4 regions of the Paenibacillus sp. SJS-P3 genome follow, and region 1 is predicted to be linked to each of the others. Evidence: riboswitches for the same ligand, from Rfam matches in the RefSeq annotation. Region 1 holds a riboswitch; each other region holds the start of a gene.
What was found. A riboswitch is a leader RNA that binds a small molecule or an ion and turns the genes downstream of it on or off. The one in region 1 is predicted to bind cyclic di-AMP.
Positions count from the first base shown of each region.

Region 2: it holds a riboswitch for cyclic di-AMP, as region 1 does, so the genes downstream of both, AC06G8_RS17315 (TrkH family potassium uptake protein) here and AC06G8_RS19920 (hypothetical protein) in region 1, are expected to answer to the same signal.
Region 3: it holds a riboswitch for cyclic di-AMP, as region 1 does, so the genes downstream of both, AC06G8_RS01070 (C40 family peptidase) here and AC06G8_RS19920 (hypothetical protein) in region 1, are expected to answer to the same signal.
Region 4: it holds a riboswitch for cyclic di-AMP, as region 1 does, so the genes downstream of both, AC06G8_RS00140 (G5 domain-containing protein) here and AC06G8_RS19920 (hypothetical protein) in region 1, are expected to answer to the same signal.

Region 1 covers NZ_CM160043.1:4,329,163-4,336,420, reverse strand. Annotated here, with positions in the region: gene AC06G8_RS19930 (IclR family transcriptional regulator) at 34-801, shown strand; gene AC06G8_RS19925 (dicarboxylate/amino acid:cation symporter) at 1,057-2,418, shown strand; gene AC06G8_RS19920 (hypothetical protein) at 2,646-3,269, opposite strand; cyclic di-AMP (ydaO/yuaA leader) riboswitch at 3,275-3,464, opposite strand; gene AC06G8_RS19915 (amidase domain-containing protein) at 3,679-4,797, shown strand; gene AC06G8_RS19910 (D-alanine--D-alanine ligase) at 4,866-5,999, shown strand; gene AC06G8_RS19905 (hypothetical protein) at 6,129-6,446, shown strand; gene uvsE (UV DNA damage repair endonuclease UvsE) at 6,443-7,258, shown strand, end outside.
Region 2 covers NZ_CM160043.1:3,758,986-3,766,243, reverse strand. Annotated here, with positions in the region: gene uvrC (excinuclease ABC subunit UvrC) at 1-27, shown strand, start outside; gene AC06G8_RS17320 (CPBP family intramembrane glutamic endopeptidase) at 639-2,279, opposite strand; cyclic di-AMP (ydaO/yuaA leader) riboswitch at 2,517-2,683, shown strand; gene AC06G8_RS17315 (TrkH family potassium uptake protein) at 2,803-4,155, shown strand; gene AC06G8_RS17310 (potassium channel family protein) at 4,177-4,854, shown strand; gene AC06G8_RS17305 (LysR family transcriptional regulator) at 4,946-5,920, opposite strand; gene AC06G8_RS17300 (succinate dehydrogenase cytochrome b558 subunit) at 6,260-6,925, shown strand; gene sdhA (succinate dehydrogenase flavoprotein subunit) at 6,954-7,258, shown strand, end outside.
Region 3 covers NZ_CM160043.1:227,994-235,251, reverse strand. Annotated here, with positions in the region: gene AC06G8_RS01100 (hypothetical protein) at 1-173, opposite strand, end outside; gene AC06G8_RS01095 (hypothetical protein) at 191-373, opposite strand; gene AC06G8_RS01090 (YwhD family protein) at 821-1,372, opposite strand; gene AC06G8_RS01085 (M1 family metallopeptidase) at 1,550-3,523, shown strand; gene AC06G8_RS01080 (hypothetical protein) at 3,551-4,381, shown strand; gene AC06G8_RS01075 (hypothetical protein) at 4,722-4,961, shown strand; cyclic di-AMP (ydaO/yuaA leader) riboswitch at 5,300-5,463, shown strand; gene AC06G8_RS01070 (C40 family peptidase) at 5,469-5,972, shown strand; gene AC06G8_RS01065 (M15 family metallopeptidase) at 6,372-6,884, shown strand; gene AC06G8_RS01060 (alkaline phosphatase) at 7,038-7,258, shown strand, end outside.
Region 4 covers NZ_CM160043.1:25,077-32,334, forward strand. Annotated here, with positions in the region: gene rsmI (16S rRNA (cytidine(1402)-2'-O)-methyltransferase) at 1-281, shown strand, start outside; gene AC06G8_RS00125 (AbrB/MazE/SpoVT family DNA-binding domain-containing protein) at 488-742, opposite strand; gene AC06G8_RS00130 (HD domain-containing protein) at 1,004-2,308, shown strand; gene AC06G8_RS00135 (TatD family hydrolase) at 2,333-3,106, shown strand; cyclic di-AMP (ydaO/yuaA leader) riboswitch at 3,288-3,511, shown strand; gene AC06G8_RS00140 (G5 domain-containing protein) at 3,753-4,904, shown strand; gene rnmV (ribonuclease M5) at 5,121-5,684, shown strand; gene rsmA (16S rRNA (adenine(1518)-N(6)/adenine(1519)-N(6))-dimethyltransferase RsmA) at 5,665-6,537, shown strand; gene yabG (sporulation peptidase YabG) at 6,708-7,258, shown strand, end outside.

The sequences.
Region 1 (7,258 bases):
CATCGCATCCGGTGCCGGAAGGAGATGAAGAGCGTGGAGCCAAGAGGAGCCCGTGCGGATGAAGGCAAGTCGAATGTGCGAGCTGTCGAACGCGCGCTGGATATATTGCTGTGCTTCACGACCGAAAGCGATCTGCCGATGACGGAGATCGCGGAGCGCGTCGGCCTCCATAAGAGCACCGTCCACCGAATGCTGGCGACGCTGGAGGACAAGGGCTTCCTGGAGCGCGACCGCAGCTCGGAGAGGTACCGGCTCGGGATGAAGATCTGGGAGCTCGCCGCGCATATATCGCGCTCCGGCGATCCCGCTGCGATCTGCCTGCCGGAGATGGAACGGCTTCGCGACACGATCGGCGAGACGGTAAGCCTGTATGTGCAGGACGGACGGGAGCGGATCCGCATCCAGGCCGTCCAAAGCAACCAGGCGATCCGCAGAGTCGCGCCGGTCGGCCTCAGGCTGCCGCTCTATGTGGGAGCTTCGAGCAAAGTGCTGATCGCCTTTGCGGAGCCGTCCTTGGCCGATCGGCTCATGTCCGACGAGGCGATGCCTCCGGGCCTCGATCCGGCTGCGTTCCGCGAGCAGCTGGAGGAAATCCGCCGCATGGGCTACGCGACGAGCCAAGAGGAGCGGGAGCCGGGCGCCGCCGCTGTGTCGGCTCCGGTCTTCGACCGGTCCGGCCGGCTGGCGGCCGCGTTGTCCGTCTCGGGACCTTCGGCCCGATTCACCCCGGAGATCATCCGGGAACAATCCGCTCTCATCATCCAGTCGGCTCAGCGCATGGGCGCCATGCTGTCCGTCTGATCGGATTGAGCAGGGTCCGCTTTCCAGCAGCGCTGCCGGTCGAGAAGCCGGGCGGATAGAAGGAATTCCGCCTGGCCGGAGAAAAGCCCTGTCAATCATAGGATCGCTCAAACATCCGGAGACCTCGAGGTCTTCGTTTTTTTCTTTTCCATGATAAGGAAGAGGCTCGAGAGGTTAAATATAGTTGACATATAACAATAATATTACTAATATACTATTCCAGAGTAAAAAGATAGGAATAAGGAGTTGAGTCGCTTGGTCCCAAATAATAATCTGATCCATGCTATACAAACGAACTGGATCAGCTTGCTCGTTTCCATCGTTGTCATCGGTCTGCTCGTCTATCTGGCACGCCGCCGTGTAAGCTTCGGCTATCGCGTTCTGATCGCGCTCGGCATCGGGCTGGTCGTCGGCATTACGCTGAACGCCCTTGAGCTGGATGCGACCAGCATCGGCACGATCGGGTCCATCTATGTCAACCTGATCAAGATGCTCGTCATTCCGCTCGTCGCCGTGCTTGTCATTTCAAGCATCACCTCGATCTCGAATCTCGGGCAGCTGCGCAAGATCGGGACGAAGACCATCCTGCTGTTCCTGGCTACGACCGGGATCGCAGCGCTTATCGGGCTTGTCGTCGCTCTGGTCGCGAACCCGGGAACGGGCATCGCCCAAAGCGTGCCGGAAGGCTACGAATCGCGTTCCATTCCGACTTTCTCGGAAGTCATCCTGAACCTGGTTCCGTCGAACCCGATCGGGGATATGGCGGACGGCAAAGTCGTGCCGGTGCTGATCTTCTCCATTTTCGTCGCGGTGGCGATCGTGCATCTCAGCTCCCGCAAGCCGGAAGCGGTCGAGCCGGTGCGCCAGGTCATCGAATCGCTGAAGCAGGTCATGAATCAGGTGACCAAGTACATCATCCGCTTGACGCCGTACGGCGTGTACGCGCTGATCGGCTCCATGGCCGCCAAGTACGGCGCAGAGACGCTCAAGCCGCTTATCACGCTCATCATCGCGACTTATATCGCGCTTCTGCTGCACTTCATCCTGACCTTCGGAGCGCTGGTGACCTTCGGCGCGAGGCTGAATCCGTTCAAGTTCCTCCGCAAAATCTATCCGACGATCGCGGTCGCCTTCACGACTCGCAGCAGCTACGCGACGCTGCCGGTCAACCTTGAGGTCATCACCAAGAGGCTGCGCGTATCGCCGCGCATCGCCAGCTTCGTCGCTCCGCTGGGCGCGACGATGAACATGAACGGCTGCGGCGGCGTATGGCCTGCCGTCGTGGCGGTATTCGTCGCCCAGGTGTACAACGTGCCGCTGGGCGTATCGGATTACGTGCTCATCGTGCTGGTCAGCATGATCTCGTCGATCGGCGTCGCCGGAGTGCCGGGTCCGGCATCCATCTCGACGACCGTCGTGCTTACCGCGCTTGGCCTGCCTCTGGAAGGACTGGGCCTGGTGCTTGCGATCGACGCTGTCGTCGACATGGGCCGCACGGCGCTGAACGCCTCCGGCACGACCGTGTCGACCCTGCTGGTCGCCGTATCGGAAGGGGAATTCGATCGGGAGTCCTACGAGCGGGATGAGGAAGACGAGCTCGAATTGAGCCACGCATAAATTCCGGAATAGAAAGACTGCCAGCCGTTATTGCGGCTGGCAGTCTTTTTTATTGTCTATGTATGCTTCCTGAACGGCGGATGGATCTCTGTAAGTGAATACGGCCAGCACTTTCAAATCATGCGCCAAATGTCCGCTCAAGGCCGCCAAAGGCCAAGAGGCATCCCCCGGCCGCAAAGCGGATAGGGGATGCCTCTTGAAGGGATGAAGGACAGAGCGCCATCCGGCTACAGAGACAGCCGGATATGGATGTCGGATGTTTCGATAAGGGCGTTGCGTCTCCAGAAAGCGGTCGCCGGGAACAGCGTGCCTTCCTGGGAGGACGGCTCCAGCGTCTTGCGCAGCAGGCGATCCCTGTGGTCGCTGATCCATTCCGCGTCGTAATAGAGCACGGACATCGCCTCGTCGGAGCGGACCCCGACGAACGGCTGGAACCAACGGCTCCACGCGTCCCAGCTTCTCGGCGCCTTGGCGTAAGGAATGAGCACGGAAGCCTGACGGATGGAGGAGCCGAAGCACAGATGCAGCACGACGCGGTAATCTCCGCGCTCGGGATCGACGAGCGGTCCCGTGCGGGTGATGAACAAGTCGATGCAGCGGATGCGGCGGCTTGATGCTGAGCGCTCTTCTTCAAGCGCCTCGGGACGGAAGGACGGCCTGTTCGCCGTCTCAGCAGCCGGGGCCGGCGGGGAATAAGCCTCCGCGACCGCCATGTCCAGCGCGATCGGCGCGTCCAAGCCCGGAAACGGCGGCGGCGCCAAGAAGGCCTCGACCGCAGACGCAGAACAGACGGAAGGCGCAATGAAGCCCTCCTGCGCGGAAGAAGCCGCGCGGTTGTCTTTCAGTGACATCCTGACATCTCTCCTTTGTGCGCTTACGGGGTTAGCTGACGGATTCGGGCCAGAGAGTAGCCCTACCAAAAGGCAAGAGACGCGGCTTCGGCAGCCCGGCCTCTTCCTTTCGGATTCACCCCGGCAAGCGTCGACAGACGCCCGCGTATTGGTTCCCCCGCTTCCACAGTACGTGGAATTCAGCAATATGGTGATAGAGTGGTACATCATATCATAAGCCAGCCGGGCTTGTTTTGTAAAATTCGATATTGACTGAAATTTCGATATATATCTGCCGCATTCTCGTTGAAACGCCGGATAACGGCGTTTAAGCGCTCTATCCGGGATGGGTCCGCATATTTTAGTGGAGAGCAGACATAAGATCATCTTGATGATGGGCGAATACCGACCAGAAGGGATGGGGAAAGGAATGCCGCGTACCGGTACCCGGGGAGTCAAACGATCGGAGGCTCAGCGCTCGCAGCCGTCCTCCGGCAAGCAGGCTGCGCTGGAAGGCTGGAGAGGAGCCGTGCAGGAATACGTGCACGGGTACAACGAAGCCGAAGTGGAGCGGAGGCATGAGGTGCTCGGAGCCTTGCTGGAAGACAGGGATCACCGCCGCCGCCTGGAGGAAAGGCTGCGCCGGCTGCGCCTCAGGGACGAGGAGCGCGGCATTCTGTCGCCGCAGAGCGAGACGAGAGCGACGCTGCTGAGGATCAACGAGTCCGCGACCGAAGTGTCGGTCGTCCTGAAGCTGCATGTGAAGCGGCATGTCGAGCATCGCGGCCGCTCCTACACCGAGGAGCGTCTCGAGCAGGAGCGACTGTGGCTGGCCGAGGAAGGCGGAGCATGGCGCCTGACCCGGGTGGAGCCGATCGTCGGCGAGCGCAGGCCCAGATACGGCCACGCCGCGGCGGACAGCGCGCTGGCCGAGCATCGCTCCTACGGCGACGGCGGCGGCAGCGGAATCCAGCGTCCGGGCTCGCCGCGCCCTTTCCTTAATTACGGCGTCTTGTCCCGCCTGAATACACGCGACCGCGCCGTCGAGTACAGGCGCGAGCTGGTCGCCGCCTACGCCGACCGGTGGTGGAACGAAGCGAATCCGGCCTACGAGCTGTTCGAGGTCAACTGCACGAATTACGTGTCGCAATGTGTCTTTGCAGGCGAAGCACCGATGAACTATACTGGTAAAAGAGAATCGGGATGGTGGTACAAAGGCCGTACAGGCGGCCAGGAATCCTGGAGCTACAGCTGGGCGGTGTCGAACGCGCTGCAGCTGTATCTGTCGTTCCCGCGCAGCACGGGCATGCGGGCGACGACGGTGGAGAGCGCATCCGAGCTGTCCCTCGGGGACGTCATCACCTACGATTGGGGCGGGGACGGGCGGTTCCAGCATACGACAGTCGTGACGGCATTCGATGCCGACGGCATGCCGCTGGTCAACGCCAACACCGTGCCGAGCCGGCACCGCTATTGGGACTACAAGGATTCCTACGCCTGGACGGACCGGACGCGCTATCGATTTTATCATCTGCAGGACTATTTCTGATGCGGGAGCCGCATCGGTCCATGCAGCGATTGGCATTCTAATTCAAGAAGGTTACCGGAGGAGCTAACATGGGAGACAAAATTCGCGTCGGACTCATCTACGGAGGCAAGTCGGGCGAGCATCAGGTATCGCTGCAGACGGCGCTGGCCGTTATGGGCGCCTTCGATTTCGATAAATACGAGGTACAGCCCTTCTATATTACGGGCCAAGGCGAATGGCGCTCCGGAGGAGTGCTGCTGGAAGCCCCGCACAGCGTCGAGCAGCTGAAGCTGTCTCCGGCAGAGGACGGCGGCATGGCGCTGGCGCCGGTATTCGGCGGACTGGCGACGGCTGCGGCCGGAGAGGGCGCCCTGCAGGCGGCTGCCGCTTCGGCGGGAGCTCCGGGAGGGACGATCGACGTCATGTTCCCGCTGCTGCACGGAACGTTCGGCGAGGACGGCACGGTCCAGGGTTTGATGGAAATGGCCAATATTCCTTATGTCGGAGCGGGGGTCCTTGCTTCGGCAGTAGGCATGGACAAGATTTTCATGAAGAAGGTGTTCGCCCACGAGGGGCTCGAGCAATGCGTCTACCGCTACTTCAACCGGACGCAGTGGGAGAAGGACCGCGCGTTCTTCGTCATGGAAACGGAGGTCGCTCTCGGCTATCCTTGCTTCGTCAAGCCCGCCAATCTCGGCAGCAGCGTCGGCATCTCCAAAGCCCGCAACCGGGAGGAGCTCATCGCGGCCATCGAGCTCGCGCTGCGTTACGACCGCAAGGTCGTCATCGAGGAGTTCATCGACGGGCGCGAGATCGAAGTCGGCGTGCTCGGCAATGACGAGCCGCGCGCATCGGTCGTCGGCGAGATCGTCAGCGGAACGGACTTCTACGATTACAACGCCAAGTATGTGGACGGCACATCCGTCATGCACATTCCCGCCGATCTTCCGGAAGAGACGGCTGAAGCGGTGCGCGAGATGGCGATCCGGGCCTATCTGGCCATCGACGGATCCGGCCTCTCCCGCGTCGACTTCTTCCTTCGCAGGAGCGACGGCAAGATTCTGATCAACGAAGTGAACACGATGCCGGGCTTCACGCCTTACAGCATGTACCCGCTGCTCTGGAAGGAATCGGGCGTTCCTTACAAGGAGCTGCTCGACAGCCTCATCGGCTTGGCGATCTCCCGCCATGCGGAGAAGCAGAAGCTGGAGTACGGCGGCTGACCGGTTTCCATACGTTTCGCACACATTCGCGCTTCCTTCGCCTTGGCGGGAGGGAAGCTCGTTTTTTCATCCGCAGCATCCGGACAAGCAGCCGCGCTTGCCGCAGTAACGATCAGGAGGGTGAAGACAATGGGATTCGCAACGGAATTCAATTCGGTATGCAAGTTCAAGTCGGAGCAGGAGCTGTACGAGCTTCTGGAATACGGCAAAGGAAAGATGATGAAATCGGGGTTCCGGGTATTCCCGGCCGGACAGAAGGTCATCGCCTACACGCCAGGCAACCAGGCGATCGCCATCGTGAAGATCCTCGCTTCCATTGCGGAGATCAACTTCCAGGGCGATGAAGTGACGCAGGTGGAGATGGAGCTCGTCCGCAAGCTGACGGAGGAAGAGTCGCGCGTGCAGACGGCGCTCGCCCATGAAATGTTTTTCGGCGGCCGGGGATGATTGTCCGCTTCGGCTTCGTCGCCATGAGCCTGCTGGTGGAGAACTCTTCATCATCGCGCACCATGACCTATAAGAACTTCTCCAAGCTGGAGGATCGCGAGGCGGCGCTGCGCAAGCTGGAGCGGATCGCCGAGGAAAATCTGCACAGCGCCCTGCGCATCATGCGCAACAACCGCTATGCCGGCATCCACGTCTATCGGTTCTCCTCGAAAATCATTCCGCTTGCGACGCATGACGCGCTTGCGGACTGGGACCCTTACCCTGCGCTGGCTGCGTCCTTCAGCGAGGTCGGAGCCTTCGCGCGGGAGACCGGCATGAGGGTCAGCTTCCATCCCGATCACTTCTGCGTGTTCAGCACGCCTCGTCCCGAGGTGCTGAAGAGCTCGGTCAGGGATATGGAGTACCATGTGCGGATGCTCGAGGCGATGGGGCTGGACGAGAAATACAAATGCAATATCCATGTGGGCGGCGCGTACGGGGACAAGCCCGTCTCCGCCGAGCGGTTCATCGCGCAATTCGGAGCCCAGGATGCCAGGCTGCGCGGCCGGGTGACGCTGGAGAACGACGACAAGACGTTCAACGCCCGCGAGACGCTCGACATTGCCGAGAAGGTCGGCAATCCGGTCGTGCTGGATATCCATCATCATGCGGTCAACGACGGCGGCGAGACGAAGGAAGCTCTGTACGGGGAGCTGTGGCCGCGCATCGCCGCCACCTGGAACCGGGAGCAGCGGCGGCTTGGACTGGATGGGGGGCCGTCAGGCCTGCCGCCGAAGATCCACGTCTCCAGTCCGAAGAGCCTCAGCGATCCG
Region 2 (7,258 bases), 570 kb from region 1:
ATCGTGGCGGCGCTGAAGGAAGAGTAGCGTCCCGGCGACAAGCGGGATTGGCGAGAAAAATGGGGAAAAAGCCTGCATGGCTGTCTGCACCGCTTTCGGTGCCGGCTGGCCGGGCAGGTTTTTCTTTACCATGCGGGATCGTGAAGCGGGCCTGGATCCAAGCCAAAACTGCTGCCCTTTTCGGCTTGGCGCAGGGGGTGCAAGGTTCGAAACGAGCCTTATAGGTCACCTTGCGGCTTGGCGCAGGGGGTGCAAGGCTCGAAACGAGCCTTACAGGTCACCTCGCGGCTTGCCGCAGGGGGTGCAAGGCTCGAAACGAGCCTTGCAGGGTGCCCCTCGCGGCTTCGCGGAAGGGTGCAAGGCTCGAAACGAGCCTTACAGGGTGCCCCTCGCGGCTTCGCGTAGGGATGCAAGGCTCGAAACGAGCCTTACAGGGTGCCCCTCGCGGCTTCGCGTAGGGATGCAAGGCTCGAAACGAGCCTTATAGGTCACCTTGCGGCTTCGCGGAGAGGATGCGCAAGGCTCGAAACGAGCCTTGCAGGGTGCCCTCGCGGCTACGCGTAGGAGAAGGGGCTGCCCCAAAGCCATCGGCTTTAGGGACAGCCCCTTTGAGTTCCAGCGTGATAGGGAGCGCAATCTCAGCCCGGCGCCAGCGGAATGCTGCTGCTCCGCCGCGAGCCGTACCATTTCATCGCCCAGGCGACGCCGGCAGGCGCGACGATGTAGACGATGCCCGCAAGGATGTTGCCGCCTCCTCCGATGAGGAAGAGCGAGATCGACATCAGCACGGAGTCCATGATGGCATGGGCGAATACCGCCGTGAAAAATCCGAACCGAAGGAAGATGTATCCGAACAGAAGGCCGAGAATCGTCAGCTCGATCAGCCTCGTCGTAGACGGGTAGATCGGATAGGTCACATGTCCGAGCGCCCAGATGATCGTAGGGATGAGGCAGGCGACGAACGGGTTTTTCAGCCACTTCATCAGCAGGCCGATGCCGAACAGGCGATAGACGGCTTCCTCCTGGATGGCTGCGCACCACGCCAGCAGCGGCATCAGCAGCGGAGCGGCGAGGTTGTAGGGCGACTGGGTTACGTCGCTTGTCGACCAAGCTCCGGTAAATGCCGACAGGCCGATCAAGATAACGGTCTGCAGGCCGAGAAGGATGAAGCCGAGCACATAGGCAAGCTTCATGCTGCTCCAAGCGGTCTCTCCGAAGCGGGACTCGCGGGAGGTCAGCCACAGCCGCCTGCCCTGCGCGCGCCATAGCCCATCCCCGGCGACGAGGGAGAAGTAGGCGGACAGAGCGAGCAGGAAGGTGAGGCCCATCGTGATGACGAGCTGGACCAGGACGACGGTCTCGGCGTTGGGCCGCGCTCCATACATGGCCCGGAGGCCGTCGAGCATGTTCAGGTTGTTGATGGCATAGAAGCCGAGAAACACGAGGCTGATCGCCCAGCCGCGGCGGAAGGAGCTGTACTTCCTCATGACGATCGAATAGATGACGGCGAGAACGAACAGGATTCCGCTCGGCAGCAGATTGCCCAGCAGCGACAGGCTGGAGGCGATCCGATCCTGATCCGCCGTGTAGGCGAGGTAATCCTTGGGCACTTCATAGCGCGGCATGAACTCCGCCAGGACGGTCTTGCCGCCAGGCTCAGCTGCGGCGGCGGAAGGAGGAGCCGCCTCTATGGTGAGGCGGGCTTGGCCGATCCCTCCTCCTTGCACGGCATACACCGTCTTGTAGCCCGCCGATTCACCGATCCTCTCCAGCTTGCCGTAGCCGAGCTCGGCGGCTTGCTTGGCGGCAAGCCGGTCAAGCTGTTCCGCGCTGGGGGCAAGGACGTCCGCGGATTCTCCGGCAGAGGGCGTGAACACCTGCTTCCAGCCGATCACCCGGCCGCTGGACATGCCGACCTCGACGAACATCTGCCCTTCGGGCAGGGAGAGAGACACCTGCCATGTATCGGCCGGAACGATCTTGCCGGGTCCTTCCTCGAATTTTTTGGACAGCTTTTCTTTGCTCAGATAACCGGTTATGTCCCGGTCGGATTGGTGGACCGTATGAGCGGCGAGAGGCTCGGAGCCGGTCAGCTGCCGGGCGAAAGCCATCGCTGCCTGCTGCGCCTCGCCCTTGGGAACAGGCTTGTCGGAAGCTTCCTCTCCCGACAGCCCTCCCGCGAAGGAAGGGATGATCTGCAAAATCAGGAAGATGGCGGCTCCAATGATTCCCGTCCAGAAATACTTACGATAGCTTTTCTCCAACTCGGAGCTGTTCATGATTGTCCTCCTGACGATGCCTGACTGCAGGGCAAGCTTTTATAACCTTACCACAGCGGCTTTCAAATTATCCACGCCGCGGCAGGGAGAGATCGAGATTTCGCGCAAAAGAAAGAGCAAGGGCAGGATTACGCCTTGCTGGACTTGTCCCAGCACTATTTTCCGTCCCATATCGCTCCGCAAGCTTGGATTGGGACATTGGTAACCTGTCCTCTATCCTATATAATCAAATCCGACCATATAGAACAGCCGAATTTCCAAAGAATACGGGGGAACCATATAGCTGCCTGGCGCAGCTTGGGGTGAATTCCGTTCCGGCGCAGGCGGCTGCCTGCCGGGAGCGGATAGGGCAGCCGTCATGCCCGAATCCGACAGCTAACCTCGGAGGCTGCTTGACCGGACTCGCAGGGCGCACAGGCACTTGGGTTTCCAGTGCTTTTTTTTGTGCTTCCGAAGCGACAGGCTTACGATGCCAGGACTTCGCGATCGGCAGGGATATGGAGACAAAAGGAGAGTCGCCGGCATGCAATCATGGTCTTCAGTATTCAAGCAAGCTTTCAAATTGTCGCCGCCGCGCATTCTCGTCGCCGGATTCGCCGTCATGATCGGCATCGGCTCGCTGCTGCTGATGCAGCCGTTCGCAACGGCCGGCGGAGAGGGCACGAGGTGGATCGACGCCCTGTTCACCGCTACTTCGGCGGCTTGCGTCACAGGCCTCGTCGTCGTGGATACCGGCACCCACTATTCGATTGCAGGCCAGATCATCATTCTTCTGCTTATTCAGATCGGAGGGCTCGGCTTCATGACGATGGCGACGCTGTTCGCCCTCGTGCTGCGCAAGCGCATCTCGCTCAAGGACCGGCTGCTGCTGCAGGAAGCGATGAACCAGAGCTCCATAGAGGGAATCGTCCGGCTTATCCGCAAAGTTCTGCTGTATTCCCTCGTCATCGAAGCGGCGGGAGCGCTGCTGTACGCGGTCCGCTTCGCATCGGACATGCCGATCGGCCGCGCCGTTTACTTCGGCATCTTCCACGGCGTATCCATGTTCAACAACTCCGGCTTCGACATCTTCGGCGATTATCGGAGCCTCACCGGCTATGTGTCGGATCCGCTCGTCAATATCGTGACGATGGTGCTGATCGTTACAGGAGGCCTCGGCTTCATCGTGTTGTCCGATCTGATGGAATGGAGGAACAACCGCAGGTTCTCCCTCCATTCCAAAGTGGTCTTGCTGGCCACGGGCAGCCTGATCGTCATCGGAGCGGTCGTCATCTTCATCTTCGAATATTCCAACGCCAAAACGATGGAGCCGCTCGGCTTCGGAGGCAAGGTGCTCGCAGCCTTCTTCCAATCCGTCACGACGCGCACGGCGGGAGCCAACTCGCTCGATATCGGCGCGATGCGCCAGGCGAGCTTGTTCTTCATGATCATCCTCATGTTCATCGGGGCATCGCCGGGCTCGACGGGCGGCGGCATCAAGACGACGACGTTCATGACGCTCGTCGCCGCGATGGGCGCTATGATCCGCGGCAGGGAGGACATCGTCCTCTTCCGCTACCGGCTGGGCAAGGAGCGCATCATGAAGGCTTTGACGATCACGATGCTGTCGCTTGCGCTCGTGCTCGTCGTGACGATGGTGCTCTGCACCGTCGAGGACCGCGATTTCCTGCGGATCCTGTTCGAGACGGTATCGGCATTCGGCACCGTCGGGCTCAGCACGGGAATCACGACCAGCCTGAAGGATGTCAGCAAGCTGCTGCTCAGCCTGACGATGTTCGCCGGCCGGCTCGGTCCGCTGACGATGGCATACGCGCTGAGACCGAAGCAAGGCAAGGAATTATATAAAAATCCAGAAGGCAAGATTATCATCGGATAGGAAAGGAAATAAAGAGACACAATGGGAAAGAGTTCAAAAGGAGAGCAATACTGCGTCATCGGGCTGGGCCGATTCGGCTCCAGCCTGGGCAAGGAGCTCATGCAGCTCGGCTATGAGGTGCTCGGCATCGACCGCAGCGAGGAGCTGGTGGACGATATGAGCGCCGTGCTCACCCATACGCTATGCGCCGACGCGACGGACGAGGATGCGCTGCGCGCGATCGGCATCCGCAACTTCGACTGCTGCATCGTGGCCATCGGGGGAGACATCCAGTCGAGCATTATGGCGGCGATACTGGTCAAGGATTCCGGAGTCGGCAAGGTCGTCGTGAAGGCGGTATCGGAGCTGCACGGCCGGGTGCTGGACAAGCTTGGCGTCGACAGGGTCATCTATCCGGAGCGGGATATGGGAATCAGGGTCGCCCATCAGCTCGTATCGCCCAATCTGCTCGACTATATCGAGCTGTCGTCCGAATACGCCGTCGCGGAGCTGGCTGTTCCGGGCTGCCTCAACGGCAAGGCGCTGTCCGAGATCGACACACGCAAGCGCTACGGCTGCAGCATCGTAGCGATCAACAAGCCCAAGGGCATCATCATCGCTCCCCAGGCGAATTCCATTCTGGAAGAAAAGGATGTCATGGTCGTCATCGGAACGAACGAGGGCATCGAGCAGTTTGAAAACGCGGTGAGCCGCAGCTGACGACCGCCGTGGAGGGAAATAAGCGGCCTGCCGGGCAGGAGCGGTCCGCTCCAGGCCAGGCATACGCATAGAAAGAAAGGCAGGAGGCGCGTCAGTCGACGCGGACTCCTGCCTGTTTGGTTTCAGCGGCCCTCTGCTGCATGGCCTTCAAACTTGCCACCGGCGAAGCCGAGCGGCGGAAGTAGTTCGCGGCCGCTTCGCGGATCCAGTCTCTGACCGCAGGCTCCAGCCGGGCCGGGTCGCCATGGATGAGCGAGGTGGTCCGCTTGGCCTGCTCCAGCTCCAGCACCGGGACGACCATAAGGTCGTTGTCCGCCAGCATCTGCTGCCGGATATAGGAGCGCGGCAGCAGCGTCGCCGCTCCGCAAGTATGGAGCAGCCGCAGGATGGCTTCGAACGAATCGATTTCCATTTTGACATCGGGATGCAGCCTGTGGGTGTCGAACAGCTCGTCGGTCAGGTTGCGGTACCAGGTTCCTTTGGAGAAGAGGATCATCGGCAGCCCGCTGAGCGTCCGGATCGCCAGCTTGCCGTTCTCGGTCAGCAGATGGCAGCGGGGAAGCACCAGCTCCAGATGGTCGTCGAACAGCGGGACGCAGTGCAGCTGCGGGTCGTCGATGACGGATGCCACCAGGCCGAGATCGATTTTTTTGTCCCGGACGAGCGATACGATCTCGTGGGTCTTGCCGGTGACGGCCTTGATGTCGATCTCGGGATGGCTGGCGGTCAGCGCCTGGATGAGATCCGGCAGCGTCGTCTGCAGCGTCGTCAGGCTGGCCCCGATCGTCAGGCTGGAGCGATGAGTTTGCTTGAACTCGCTCAAGGTGCTCATGTATTTGCGATGCAGCTGACGGGCCTGGAGCGCGTAGTCGTAGGTCAGCTCGCCGATGCGCGTCAGCTCCAGCCTGCGTCCGACGCGGCGGAACAGCTGCGCGCCGAGCTCCTGCTCGAGCTTGGCGATCTTCCGCGACAGCGCCGGCTGGGACAGGTTGAGCAGCGCCGAGGCTTTGTTCATGCTGGACTGCTCGACCACGGCGGCGAATACGTTGAGATCTTCGTTGAGCATTTCCTGCAGCCTCCCGATCCTTTAGAAGAGAATGAATGAGCAAGGCAGCAAATCTTATCTTGCGCATGCCGGCAGCTTCCCTGAGGAGAGCTGCAGCTTCATGGCTTGAGCTCTTATGCATATAGGTTATAACATTGTATAAGGAATAAACAATATCTTTATAAGGAAAAAAAGAGTACGATGGAAACTGTGGCTAAACTGTGACCGGAAAAAGCAGGGGAAAGCTGTCGGGTTTTGTTGACGCTCCCATGCACGGGCTGTAAAATGGATAAGGTTTGCAACAAAATTCGACCGATGATGACTAGAAATCAAACGGCTGGAAAGGAGAACGCTTTATTTATGAATGGTAACTCGTACTTAACGCGCAAGATTCACTCGCTGCTCGGGGTGATTCCGCTCGGCCTGTTCCTCGTTGAGCATGCCATCACCAACTACTCGGCGTTTGAAGACGGGCCTGAGGGCTTTAACGACAGCGTCGGGTTCCTGAACGGACTGCCCCTTGTTCTCTTCCTGGAGATCTTCGGCATCTTCCTGCCGCTCCTCTTCCATGGAGTATACGGCTTGTATGTCGCCTACCAATCGAACTGGAACAACTCCCGCTTCAAGTACGGACGCAACTGGGCGTTCACGGCGCAGCGCGTCACCGGCGTGATCACGTTCATCTTCGTCATCTGGCATGTGTTCGAGACCCGCTTCCAGGTCGCCCTGGGCAACCTGACGCATGAGGAGCTCGGCGCCCGGATGCACGAGATCTTCACGAATCCGGTCTACATCGTGCTGTATGCGATCGGTGTCCTTTCCGCTGTCTTCCACTTCGCGAACGGCATGTGGTCGTTCCTCGTCAGCTGGGGCATCACGGTCGGCCCGCGCGCGCAGCGCGTCTCCGCCTATATCTGGATGGGCGTGTTCGTGATTGTATCGGCTCTGTTCCTGCTTTCCATCGTGGCCTTCACGGGCAGCGACTTCGCCGAATCGGCATCCGCCGTACGTACCTGGATCGGTTAATACGACAGACAAGGAGGACCTCATAATCATGGCTAAAAACAACATTATCGTCGTCGGCGGCGGACTCGCCGGCCTGATGGCTACAATCAAGGCGGCCGAGGCAGGCGTGCACGTCAACCTGTTCTCGCTCGTGCCGGTCAAGCGCTCCCACTCCGTGTGCGCGCAGGGCGGCATCAACGGCGCCGTCAATACAAAGGGCGAAGGGGACTCCCCTTGGGAGCACTTCGACGACACCGTCTACGGAGGCGACTTCCTCGCCAACCAGCCGCCTGTCAAGGCGATGTGCGAGGCGGCGCCCGGCATCATCCACCTGATGGACCGGATGGGCGTCAT
Region 3 (7,258 bases), 880 kb from region 1:
GCGGCAGCTCCTGCATCGCATGGCCTCTGGAACGTTCCCAGCATGCCGCCGAGCCCGCCGCATTCCCGCGCTTGATCGCCCATGCCGAATTCCTGCAGGATATCAAAGTCCATCTTATCTTCCAGCGAAGCGCTCCTTGCGGGGCAGCGGAGAGAATGACGAAGTCCGCGCATGGGAACGCCTCTTCCCTCTAATCCGTCTCCGAAATGACGATATTCACCCCGTGCTGCCGGGCAAGGACTCGTCCCGCTCCCGCCATGGCGGCGGCCGCCTCCAGGTTCAAGTCCACCAGCATGAGCTCTCCCTCCATGCGATGCTTGATGATCCAGTCTTCAAGGACGGTCGGGGCAAACACGAAGCCGCCTCCTCCGATCAGAACGATTTTCGATTTTCATCCGCTTTGTGCTCCTTTGGACGGTCTCGATACTTGCGGCGCGGGAGATATTCCCGTGCTTGCCGCAGAAGTCCGTTCTTCTTTATTGTTCCGCCGTGCCGCAGGAGAGAGTGCCGCCCATTATTTGACGCCGCTGAGCAGCCGCGGCATGGATGGTTAGGCATCCTGGGCGCGCGCAGGCTAGAGGGAAGCAGTTATTTATGGATCCGTTTCCTTATGAGCCCTATGAGGAGGACAAGGAACACAATGAGCACGATCAATCCGCTGAAGTTAAATCCGCTAAAGATACGAATCCCCTCTCTCTTGTAGGATTCATCCCTCTCCCCCTATAGCCCATTTTCCATATGAAAGGAAAGGAAAGCGGAATAAAAAAACCTCCGCAGCCGCTCGCAGCGGCAAAACGGAGGTCATGCAGAGGCTGGATGCTCAGCCTTCCAGCTGTTCCTTGAGCGCCGCAGGGGAATTCTCCCACCACTCGGCGTTGTTCTCGATCAGCAGCTTCTTCAGCGCCTGCTTGTCTGAAGCCGGCAGCTCCTCCAGCATGAACCGGCGCTTGATCGCGTAGTCCAGGTTGTTGACATGCTGGGCGAGAATCTTCCAGCCGCGGCGGATTTCCGGGTCTACCGTCATCGGGCAGGCTGTCGCTCCCGCGTAGTAGGAGCCCTCGTCGTCGCGGTCGACGGCTACCCACACGATCCAGCACGGACGGCCGTTCGGGACGGCTTCCTTGTCCGTCAGGAATTTGATGCCCTTCTCCACCTTGCTCTTCGCATGAATCGCGCCGTTATCGATATAAGCCTCGCCGCCGTCGATGATGACCGAGGAAACCCGGCTGAGATCGATCGTCCCCGCTCCGAAGCCGCGATGCTCCTTGCTGCTCACGACGTTGAGCGACAGCGAGCGCTTGCCCTTGGCCGGCTGTGCCGCCGCTTCGCCCTCCGGGCTGCCCGGGGATGGCGTTCCTTGATTTTCTTCCATTCTGATCCCTGCTTCCGTGTGAATAATAAGGTTTCATTTGCCTATGAAAGCCCGTCAAACCGCTTGCTGGCGGGACGGGCCGGGAGTTCGTCCGGATAAATTCCATTTTAGCTAATAATCAGGCAAAAGCAAACATATACATGCCTTAGAAGCTTGTCAACGGGAGGGAACCGGTCCATGGCCTCAAGCCGAACTTGCAAAACACTGCTGCTCGCCCTGCTCTTCACCACATCTCTCCTCGCTCCGTTCCAAGGCAGCGGACATCACGGACTTACTTCTTATACATATGCCGCTGCTGGAAATGAACCCGGCGTGGAGCCGGCGGCCGAGAGCTCTCCCGCCCCGGAGCCGGAAGCGGAGCCGCTGTCCCGAAGAGTGACCAACTACCAGATTCAGGTCAAGCTCAGCGGACGCACGCTGACCGGGACGGAGACGGTCACCTGGAAGAACCCCGGACGGAAAACCGTCTCGGACATGTATGTCCACCTGTATCCGAATGCCTTCTTGTCGGATAAAACCACGTTCATGAAGGAATCCGGCGGAAAGCTCCGGAACGACAAGGCGACTGCAGGCAGCATCGGCTACATGCGCCTCGACTCCTTCAAGACGGAGAACGGGGAGAGCCTGCTGCCTCGAGTCCACTACGTGCAGCCCGACGACGGCAACAAGGACGACTACACGCTGGCCAAGCTCAAGCTGCCGCAGCCGGTCGCTCCGGGCGAGGAGGTCACGCTCCAGATCGGCTTCACCGTCGGGCTTCCCGAGGTGTTCGCCCGCATGGGCTATTCGGGAGATTTCACGATGGCGGGACAGTGGTTCCCCAAGATCGCGGCCTACAACACGACCAGCACCGGCACGCGCAGCGCGGAAGGCTGGAACGTCCACCAATATCACGGCAACTCGGAATTCTACAGCGACTTCGGCGTGTATTCCGTCAAGATCGAAGTTCCCGCCGGCTACAAAGTCGCTGCCACAGGCGTCCAGACGAAGCTGGAAGCGGCCAAAGGCGGGCAGCAATATACGTTCTATGCCGAGGACGTGCATGACTTCGGCTGGTCCGCCTCGCCCGATTTCCTTTACAGCGAGGAGCCTTTCTCCGCTCCCGGCGTTCCCGGAGTCCGCATCAAGCTTTATCTCGATCCGCTGCACAAGGAGCAGAAAGAGCGCTACATGCACGCAGCCAAGTCGGCCCTGGCCAAATACGCCCAGTGGTACGGCAGCTACCCGTACAGCACTCTCTCCATCGTCGTCCCTCCCAAAGGGGCCAATGGCGCCGGCGGCATGGAATATCCGACGCTCGTGACCGCATTCGCCGCCGAGACGGACAATCCCGGCTACAGTCTGGAGCGGACGGTCGTGCATGAGATCGGCCATCAGTACTGGTACGGAATGGTCGCCTCCAACGAGTTCGAGGAAGCCTGGCTGGACGAAGGCTTCACCTCCTACTCCGAGGACAAGGTCATGGAGAGCGAATACGGAGTGGAGCCCCGCACGGCGCTGGAGGCGAGCTACGTTACCGATCCCGCCCCGCTCAAGCTGCTTTCCTGGTCGTTCGGCTCGCACAGCCGGTATGCGGACAATGTCTACAGCCGCGCCAAGCTGGTGCTGACCGGCATCGAGAACCGGGTCGGCATGAACATCATGAACAAGATCATGCGGACCTATTTCAACCAATATAAATTCAAGCATCCGACCACGGCGGACTTCAAGAAAGTCGTCGAGCAGGTCAGCAAGCAGAATTGGGACGACTACTTCAGCCAGTTCGTGTACGGAGGCGAGATGGCCGACTATTCGGTCGCCTCCATCCGGGTCTCGAAGGCGGCGGACTCCGGCGCCTCCAAAATGTACGAGTCTGACGTGCTCGTCAAGCGCGGCGGCGGCGTCTACGGCCCGGTCCCGGTCACCTTCAAGTTCGCCGACGGCTCTACGGCCTCACGCACCTGGGACGGGGTTGAATCGGATATGCTCTACAAGCTGACCGCCCCCTCCCCGCTGCTCTGGGCCGCGGTCGATCCGGACCGCACCAACGTGCTGGACAACCGGCAGATGAACAACTTCCTGAAAGCCGAGGCTCCCCGCAAGCAGGAGGTCCGGATCAGCCTCGGCATCGTGAAGGCGCTGGAATGGATTGCGGGAGCGTTCGCCTGGTAGCGGCCCGAAGAGAGGAGAGTCTCAAACGTGTCTACTTATCTCAAGCAAGGGTGGCGCCTGACCATCAAGCATCTGCCGGTGGCCGTCGCCCTGTTCCTGTACCGGTTGTTGTGGGGATTTTTCCTCTACCGCTATGTCGACTCCATTATCGGACCGCTGCTTCGGCGGTATCCCGGAGCGAACGAGCCTTCGCAAGGGGCGGATGCCCTGTTCTGGGCGGAAGCCCAGTTCCGGCTGATGAAGACCGATCTCGCCCAGCCGGTCCTGTGGACGCTGGCCGCCCTGCTGCTCTCCCGCATGATCGTCACGCCGCTCATCAATGCCGGCCTGTTCTATTCCATCCACCATACCGCGGCGGGACATGAAGGCGGCACGCTATTCCTGCAGGGCATGCGCAAGGCATGGAAGCCGGTCCTGCTTCTCTACTGGGCGGAGACGCTTCTTGCCGTCGCTCCTCTCTGGTGGCTCGGCTCCCGGGCATGGGATGTGGTCAAGAACGGATCCTCCCTGCAGGAAATCGCCGTCAGCATTTTGCCTTGGGCGGCAGCGTGGCTGCTGTGGATCGGGGTTCTGCATCTGCTCAGCCTCTCCCTCCAGCTCGGAGCGGTATCCAGGCTCAAAGTCTCGGCGTCCCTATCGGCCGCCTGCAGACGGCTGCTCCCGATGGCCGGCCTCAGCCTGACCCTGCTCCTCTTCTCCGGCGTCATCGGTGCCGGCTTCAGCGCCGCAGCGATGGCATGGGCCGGATTGGCCGCCCTCGTCATCCAGCAAGCCTATCATCTCGTCCGCACGCTGCTTGACTTGTGGCTGCTGACATCACAGTACGCTTGCTGGGAGGATTCGCGTCACATTAGTTGACAAAGCAATAATTCCATCGTACAATTGTGAAAATTCTCTGACAATTATGACTTGTTTTCAAAGAGCGTCTGCCGGTTTAATACCTTCTCAGGCAATCGGGCACCCTATGCTTCCGCTCGACTCACGCATATCGGTTCCTATCCCTGAGTCGGCAGATGGGTTCCCGCTCCCCATCCGCTGCCCGCTATCGGATCGGAAGAACAGACGCAAGCAATGAAAACAACGATGGGCATGCTGTAAGCGAAGTTTCCGCACACAATCGCCGGCTCTCTCGGGGCCGCCCCCATACATCGAACAGCAGAATAGAGAAAATAACCAAACCAGAGAGGAAAATCGAACGATGACCGAACAAATTCAAGCTTATTATGAAGAGCTTCACCAATCCACCGCCGAGCTGCTTTACCGTTTTGAGCATTACGACCTGAATCCCAACACAGGCAAGGCCCTTGAGGCGATCAGCAGCGAGCACGCCCTGCTCAGCCCGGATACCGGCAGCCTGCAGGAGGAAGCCCTGATGAAGCTGGTCGGAATGAGATCCCGGCTGCTTACCCTGATGGAAGACGTCCTTTATACCGTTTGATCCGGTTGCGGAATCAGTCAAGCCCCGCCTTCTCCTGGAGAAGACGGGGCTTTTTGTAGTCGCATCCCCTTCTAAGAAAAGACAAAGAAGACTGGCGGCAGCGCCAGTCTTCTCAGTCTTCTGCGTCCGATCGGCGGCCGTCAGGAAAGGCAATGTGGAGCGATTGCCATACCGGTTGCATAAATAGGGAAGAGTCGCCATTTTGTCTGTTCAAGGGAGGTCAGCTCCCATATAATCCGGATGTAAACGCTATTTTCTTCTCGTTGAAACATGAGAATTATTAGAAAATGTCGTTTTGGGAAGGAGAAGGGGCGAAAAGCAAGAATATGTTTTCCAGTATCATCAAAATGCCGAATTCCGTTGAACATGGAAACGGGGGAACCACTTTCAGGGTGAATTGATTTTGGGCGTCCGTCAGCTATTGTCACGCATGCCGCAGGAATCATAGGGAACCTTCAACCGAACCCCACAGCTAACCTCGTAGGCTCTGGAAGGAGCTACTCAAGCTTGAAGAAGAAAGCAGCAAGCCTCATCCTCGGAATCTCTCTGTTGTTCACTGCAGGCGCAGGCAGCGCAGCGGCTGATTCCAAAATGGACGGTGTCATCAGCGATCTCGTCGGAACGCCGTACAAAACGGCCGGAACGACGACGAACGGATTCGATTGCTCCGGATTCACGTCCTATGTATTCAAGCAATTCAAGATCTCCCTGCCGCATTCCTCCTCTTCCCAAGCAGGCTTGGGCAAGAAAGTCGCGAAGGCTGATCTCAAGGCGGGCGACCTCGTGTTCTTCAATACGAGCGGCCGCGGCGTCTCGCATGTCGGAATCTATGTCGGGGACGGCAAGTTCGCCCATTCCTCGTCGAGCAAAGGCGTCATGATCAGCAGCCTGAGCGATTCCTACTACACGAAGCGTTACGTGTCCGCACGCCGGATCATGGACGACACCAAGTACGAGAAATACGCCGACGATCCAGCCGATACGGTTGACGGCAGTCCCGATGTGGACTAGCCTGTCCTGAATCCGGATCCCCTTGCGCAAACCGCAGCAGCCAGCCCTTCGGGGCGGCGGCCAGCGGTTTGTTTGCTTTTGCGCATGCTCGGCGCCCGGCTGCCGGCGTCAGCATTTTCCAGCTCGTTTCCTATCCTTACCCCATCCGCTCCAACTGGAAACAGATCCCAAGCCGATCAGCCGTTTCCTGAAGCTTTTTGCCCTTCCCGCTCGTATAAGCTTGAACAAAGCGAACGTGCAAAGGAGACCTTCATGCAGCAAAGCCCCATGACGGGCGGACAAAAGGGCCGCAGCCCCAAGTCCGCAGGCCGGACTCAGACCCGGCGCAGAAGCGGCCTCGGCTGCCTGCTGCTTGCGGCGGGACTCGTACTTGCGGCGGCTGCCCTCTTCAAGCTGGAGATGCCGCGCCTGTTCGACCGGGTCGTCCCTCCGGGACTATACCGGGAGGTGCCTCCCGTTACGCAGCTGCATCCGGTGCTGGACGGGAAAAAGGACGAGCTTATCTCGCTGGCCGCCGCAAAAGGCATCAAAGTCGTCATCACCGACGGCTTCCGCAGCTCGGCAGAGCAGGATGTCCTGTACAGCAAAGGCCGGGATGGCGACGGCTCCATCGTTACCCATGCCCGCGGCGGAGAATCCTACCACAACTACGGTCTGGCGATCGACTTCGCTCTCAAGGACCGCGGGGGCGATATTATTTGGGATATGGAATACGACGGGAACAAGAACGGCAAAGCCGACTGGCTGGAGGTCGTAGCGATCGCCAAGGGGCTCGGCTTCACATGGGGCGGCGACTGGCCCAAGTTCCCGGACAATCCCCATCTGCAAATGGACTTCGGCTATTCGATCTGGGAGCTGAAAAACGGCAATCGTCCTCCGGAGGACGGAACAGCTGCCGAGGAGAAGAAATAGCCGTCGAATGCATGCATGAATGAAAACGCCTTGCGGCTTCGCAGGCGTTTTCTTGATTTACCAACTATTCACAAATCGTTAGCACCTGCTTAATCATTCTTACTTACGCTGTGGAAGTGCATTCATTTCTAGTAGCGGAGGGGTTTTGGGGAGATGAAGAAAGCAAAAGCAGGTAAAATGTTTCTCGGAGCGGCGCTTGCGAGCGCCTTGGCAGCAGGAGGAATCGGAATGGCCGAGCTGACTCCGGCTCCTGCGGCGGCAGCCGAAGCGGCCGCGACGGCCAAAGCGGCGCCGTCCATTTATGTAGCTCCCATCCATAATGCCAAGTTTCTGGCGGGCGGCAAATTCGATTTCCGCGTGGAATTGAACGACTG
Region 4 (7,258 bases), 670 kb from region 1:
TGACCAAAAAGCATGAAGAAGCCGTTCGGGGAACCGTCTCGGAATGCGAACAATGGCTGGAGGAGAACGAGCCGCTCGGGGAATACTGTCTTGTTGTCGAGGGAGCGGGAGAAGATGAAGCGGCGGAGCAAGGCCCGTCCTGGTGGGAAGGACTCAGCCTGGAAGAGCATGCATCCAAGTACGAAGAGCAAGGGGAGCCGAGAAAGGAAGCCATTCGGAAAACCGCCGCAGACCGGGGGCTCCAGAAACGGGATGTCTACAACGAGCTCATGCGCAAATAAGCCGGCTTGTCGGCCAGCCTCGTGACAGTGTTTCGCAAAAAGCGAACTTTAAATGGAGCGGGAGGCTGAAGAAGCACAGGAGACCGGCCCGGAATAAAAAAAGGACCTTCCCGGGCTGTCGCCAGCTCAGGAAGGCAAGGTAGGAGTATAAAAAGGTTAGAAATACCTTGGTTAAAGTTGCTAAAGTTAAGTATAACTGATTATGCTTATTTTGTCACAGGGGTAGGCATTTCGGAAAGGCAGGAATTGCAGACGATTTTGCCTTTGAAGTATGCGACGTTCTCCGCGTTGCCGCAGAAGATGCATGCCGGCTCATATTTCTTGAGCATGATGCGTTCTCCGTCTACATAAATTTCCAGAGCGTCTTTCTCGCCGATTCCAAGCGTACGGCGCAGCTCGATTGGAATAACAACGCGGCCAAGCTCGTCAACTTTCCGAACGATACCGGTGGATTTCATCATAATGGGCGACCAGCCTCTCTTGATTTATTTCGTCAACGTTCGACATAAAACTACTTTTTATGATTTTAATAATACCAACCATTCCCAAATCAGTCAACCATCAAAAAGTCTAGTTTTAGCACGTAAATTCAAGGTTTTAGAACAGGAAAGGGATTAAATCTCTAGTTATCTTACTACAAGACTAGAAAAATTGGAAATCTTATTACGACACTATTCGACAAACAGCATGTTTATTTTGTCGAAAGTTTGAACGAAAGGTGGATGACGATGACAAAGCTGGAAGAGGAAAAGGTGTTCAAGGATCCGGTCCACAAGTACATTTACGTTCAGGATCAGCTGATTTGGGACCTGATCGATACGCCGGAATTTCAAAGGCTGAGAAGAATCCGCCAGCTTGGCACCACGTTTCTCACCTTCCATGGCGCGGAGCACAGCCGATTCAGCCATTCGCTCGGCGTCTATGAGCTGACGCGCCGCATCATCTCGCAGTTCGAACGCAGCGAATACCCCGACTGGCCCAGGGAAGAGAAGCTTCTTAGCCTCTGCGCGGCTTTGCTTCATGATCTCGGGCATGGGCCGTTCTCCCATTCCATTGAAGAAATCATGGAATTCGACCATGAGGAATGGAGCTGCTCTATTATAGAAGGAGATACGGAAGTGAACCGGCTCCTGCGTTCCGTCGAGCCTGGATTTCCTGGCAAAGTAGCCTCAGTTATCCGGAAAACCTACGAGAAGCCGATCGTCATTAATTTGGTGTCGAGCCAAATGGATGCGGACCGCATGGATTACCTGCTGCGGGATGCCTACTTTACCGGGGTCAATTACGGTACGTTCGATCTGGACCGGATTCTCCGCGTGCTGCGCCCCCACCAAGGCAGGATTGTCGTCAAGGACAGCGGCATGCATGCGGTCGAGGATTATCTGATGAGCCGATATCAGATGTATTGGCAGGTATATTTCCATCCGGTGACACGCAGCTCGGAGATCGTACTGAGGAAAATTCTTCTGAGGGCCCAGGAGCTGTGCCGTTCGGGCTATTCCTTCTCCTGGATTCCCGAGCCGATCAAGCGGCTGTTCAACCAGGAGCTGGATGTGGTTTCTTATTTGAAGCTGGACGAATCGCTTGTCCAAACGGTTTTTGCCGCTTGGACCGAAGAGGAGGATAAGTTGCTGGCATCATTATGCACCCGATTCCTTAATCGCAAATTGTACAAATATATAACCTTCGACCGCGAACATGAATCAGACGCCCAGTTTTTCTGCGAACGGCTGGCCGCCGCTGGAATGGACCGCGATTACGAGCTGGAGATTGATTTCCCTTATGATCTTCCCTATCATGTGTATCGTTCGGGAATGGACAAGCAGGAGGAAGGAAACCGGGGCAAGCCTCCGATCCTGCTTCTTGACAGCTCCATGCAGCTGACGGAAATATCCGCGCAGTCCGATGTAGTGAGGTCGATAACGGGCATGCACCGCGGCCAATACCGGCTCTTCTACGATGCCGAAGCGGCTTCGCTGCTCAGCTATCGCATGGAACCGGAAATTCGGGAAAGACTTGGCCTGTAGGCCGTATTCGAAAGGAGTCGAAACATGGCAGGATTGATTGACACGCATACGCATCTGGACTCCCCCAAATTCGACAATGACCGCGAGGAAGTAATCCAGCGCGCCCGCGACGCGGGCGTGGAGCTGATGTTCAATGTCGGATTCAACCGCGAGACGATTCCGACGACGCTGGAACTTGCCGAAAAATATCCGTTCATCTACGCCATTGTCGGGTGGCATCCGACGGACAGCGCCGATGTGAGGGAAGGGGACCTCGAACGGGTGGAGGCGCTGATGGCGCATCCAAAGGTCGTCGCTATCGGGGAAATCGGACTGGACTATTATTGGGATACCGCTCCCAAGGATGTCCAGCAGCAAGTATTCCGGGAGCAGATCCGCATCGCGAAGCGTACGGGCAAGCCGATCGTCATTCATAACCGCGATGCCCATGAGGATGTCGTCCGCATTCTTCGGGAAGAGAAGGCGGCTGAGGTCGGAGGCATCATGCACTGCTTCTCCGGCAGCTGGGAGACCGCCAAGCAGTGTCTGGACATGAACTTCTATATTTCGTTCGGCGGGCCGGTGACATTCAAGAATGCCAGGGTGCCGAAAGAAGTTCTTGCGCAGGTTCCACTGGACCGTCTGCTGATCGAAACGGACTCCCCATATCTGGCTCCTCATCCTCATCGAGGGAAGCGGAATGAGTCCGCATTCGTGGCATTGGTTGCCGAGACAGCGGCGGAAATAAAAGGTAAAAATGTGAATGAGATCGTTTCCATCACATCCGCAAATGCAAGAAAATGTTTCCAGCTTTCTTAAAATCGGGCGAAAAAGCTTGTAAAAAGGTGCTTGGTTGAGAAAAATTATATTTTCGCTCCATCAAACCGCCAAAAACGGCCGGATTTTCCTCTAATTTGGCTGAAAGAGTCTTTTATCTCTTCTTTACAATCGGTTGACCAAAACTGTATGATTCAACTCAGAGCTTTGAGTGATGCAGTTTTGTATTCATTCGCTTAATCTCCCCACAAGGGAGAGCGGGGGAACCAAGCAGCGATTCCATGCAGTCCCGGATGACATGATATTCCGGAGCGGACTGGATGGACGAACTGACCTTTTCCAGGGGTGAATTTTGCCAAAAGGCCTTGAGCAGGCCAAGTAGGCGAATAGGGCAGCTCTCTTGTCCGAACCCGTCAGCTAACCTCGTAAGCGCATATAAGAGAGATCAACCTCGTGCTCCACTTTCCATGTGTTCAGCGTGACCAACCCGGGAAGCCACGATACAGATCCTCTGTCGACGGCTTCTTTTTGTTTGAATATTGCGTAAACCGTCGACATAGGGTTAACCGTGGAGGTGAAGCAAGAGGTTGATAGGCGTGCTGCTCGGCACGTACAAAACCTAATAGTCGCGTCTTAAATAGTCATGCGTAACACGAGGCGGCGGGGCTATGTAAGGAGGACCGAAGAAGTGGGCGCAATTCCCTTTAAGGACACCCATGTACAACGATCATCCAGCAAGTCTTTCCAATGGCGATGGAAGCATGAAAACCTGCGTTTGATCCTACTGAGCTTAATTATCTCAATCGCGATGACTTTCATGTTTTTGGTGTTGTTGCACGGAACGTCTGAGAAGAACGTCTCCGTAGTGTTGAACGGACAGGAAACGATCCTGAGCACGAAGCAGGATGTCCTGCAGCACCTACTGGATGAACAAGCTATAACTGTCGGACCGCACGACCAGATTTCAGTTCCGCTGAGCGCGGCGCTCAAGGATGGGGACCGGATCATTGTCGATCAGGCTGTGCCGGTGACGATTATGGCTGACGGAAAGACTACGACGGTGTACACGACCGAAAAAACCGTGAAGGCCGCGATCGGAGAGTCCAATATTCCGATTCGCGAGCAAGACAAAATTTTCCCTGACACCTCCTCGCAGCTGAAACCGAACATGACGATTCGGGTGCTGCGAATCGACAAGCATACGACCACGACAAAGCACGATATTCCTTTCACCGTCATCCGCAAAGAGGATGCTACCTTGGAAAAGGGGCAGCTAAAAATGGTGAAGGCCGGCCAAAATGGCCAATTGGTCAAAACCTTCGAAAAGGTATACCAGGATGGCAAGATGGTATCCATGACGCTGCTCGCCAAATCGATGGAACAGCCCGCCGTGAACAAGATCGTTGCGGTCGGCACCAAGGAAAAGCCGAAGCCTAAAGCAGTCGCTCTCAGCGCGGCGTCTTCGGCATCGCAATCCGTCACCAAATCGGGCCTATCGCTCAAAGCCAAGAAAGTGCTGAACAACGTAACCCTGACGGCTTATACCGCCGGCTTGGCCTCTACGGGCAAATCCAAAGGCGATGCCGGCTACGGCATCACTGCTTCCGGAGCAAAAGTATCGGAAGGCCGTACCATTGCAGTCGACCCGGATGTCATCCCGTTGGGATGGTGGGTATATATAGAAGGAATCGGCTTCCGTCGTGCAGAAGATACGGGGAGCGCGATCAACGGCAAGAAGATCGACGTGTTCTACGAGAGTGAATCTTACGCGAGGCAGTTCGGCAAGAAGCGCGGATACACCGTATACGTGCTGGGTCCAACCAAGCCGAAGCTGAGCTGATTCAAGCGATACGGGTCCGCCTCTACGAGGCGGTCCCGTTTTGGACGTTTACCGGGCATGAGGAGAGTAGAGAGGGCTTTTTTGGCCCATGCTAGTACCACTGCTGTCCTTTTCCGGCCGCAGTCCGGATTCGGACCTGGCTGTCATTCAAGAGGCTCAAGCCTCTTTTTCTTTTTATACCCCTCAAACGCGTATTGAATTAAAGGAGACAAGGCCTTGATCAAAGAAATTATCGTCGTGGAGGGCAAGGACGACACGGCAGCGATTCGGCGCGCCGTGGAAGCCGACACGATCGAAACGAACGGCTCGGCGATCGGCGAGGAAGTGCTGCGCCGGATCGAGCTCGCCATGCAGCGTCGGGGAGTCATCATCTTCACCGATCCCGACCATGCAGGAGAGAGAATACGCAAAATCGTCTCGCAGCGGGTGCCTGGCTGCAAGCATGCTTTTCTGCCGCAGGAGGACGCCCTGTACAAAGGCGACATCGGAGTGGAGAACGCTTCTCCCGAAGCGGTCAGGAGGGCTCTGGCGTCCGTTCGGACGGAGGGAGATCCAGAGAAGGCGGAAATCTCAAACGGTGATCTGCTGGAAGCGGGTCTGCTGGTGCATAGCGATGCGGCCCGGCGGCGCTTGCTCATGGGCAACCGGCTGGGCATCGGCTATTGCAACGGCAAGCAGTTCCTGAAGCGCTGCGCCAGCTTTCAGATCACGAAGGAAGAATTCGGACAAGCCTTGCGGCAGATGGAGGAGGAGATCGCCCATGGACGTAGCGACACCTAGAAGAACGAAGGAAATCATCGAGAGGCATGGTTTCTCCTTCAAGAAGAGCCTGGGGCAGAACTTCCTGATCGACCCCAATATTCTGAACAAGATCGTAACCGCGGCCGGACTGGACCCCACCAAAGGGGCGCTGGAGATCGGTCCCGGCATCGGCGCGTTGACCCAGCAGCTGGCAAGGGAAGCGGGCAAGGTGGCAGCGGTCGAGATCGACCGGCGGCTGATCCCGATTCTTCAGGAAGTGCTGGAAGCCGACGAGAATGTGCATATCGTTCACGGCGACGTGCTGGAGATCGACCTGCAGGCGCTGTTCAAGGAGCAGTTCGGCGAGGTGAGCGGTGTCAGCGTCGTGGCCAATCTGCCTTATTACGTGACGACTCCGATCCTGATGAAGCTTCTGGAGGAGCGGCTGCCGCTGGAGAACATCGTGGTGATGATCCAGAAGGAAGTCGCCGAGCGGATGGCGGCCAAGCCCGGCACGAAAGCCTATGGCAGCCTCAGCGTGGCAGTCCAGTATTACGCGGTGCCGGAGCTTGTCTGCATCGTACCTCATACGGTATTCATTCCGCAGCCGAACGTCGACTCGGCCGTCATCAAGCTGGCGATGCGGGACAAGCCTGCCGTGGACGTGGCGGACGAAGATTTCTTCTTCCGCACGGTTCAAGCCTGCTTCGCGCAGCGCCGCAAGACGATCCACAACAATCTGTCCTCCTGGCTGGGCAAGGACAAGCGGGAAGAGCTTACCCGCATCCTCGAATCGACGGGAATCGATCCCGTGCGGCGCGGCGAGACGCTGTCGCTGCAGGAATATGCCTCTCTGACGGCTGCGCTTGAAGCGCATGGCCTAAAGGGCTGACAGACCCGGCAGCGTTGCTCCGGCTAAGCGAAGCTCTTCATGAGGATCCGTTCGGATTCTGTCATGGAGGGCTTTTTGTATTGGGAGCCGCGCCAGAGACGCAGCGCCGAAAACCCGTTGTCACCTCCGGCGGCCTATGCCCATACCATAAGGCAGAGGTGATGGGCCTAATGAATGAAGGGGATTTTGTCGTTCGGCGCTCCTACGGCGGGGATGTATTGTTCCGCATTGAAGCTGTCCGCGGGGATACCGCCATTTTGAAGGGAGCGGAGTACCGTCTGCTCGCCGACGCGCCGCTCGGCGACCTGACGAAGGTGGGCGATCCGGAGGAGCTGAGCGTCACGAAGTCGGTCCGAAGCAAGGTGAAGGCGTCCAACCAGCGGATGAGCCAAGAGCTGATCGATCAGTCCGTCCATCACGAGATGGACTTCCGTCCCGGAGACTCCAATGCTTCCGCACAAGCATATTTCGACCTGCCAGGCAAAGTTCTGCATCTGGACGGCGACGCCAATTATATGCGCAAAAGCATGCAGCTGTACAATCAGATGAAGGTGCCGGCTCAAGGCCTTCATGTCGGCGAAGCGCAGATGGCGGATCTGCTGTACCATCTGCTGCCGCAGGTGAAGCCGGATGTCGTCGTCATTACCGGCCATGACGGCCTGCTCAAGAACCGCCCTAGTGGCGATCTCTACAGCATAGGCAGTTATAAGAACTCCCAGAA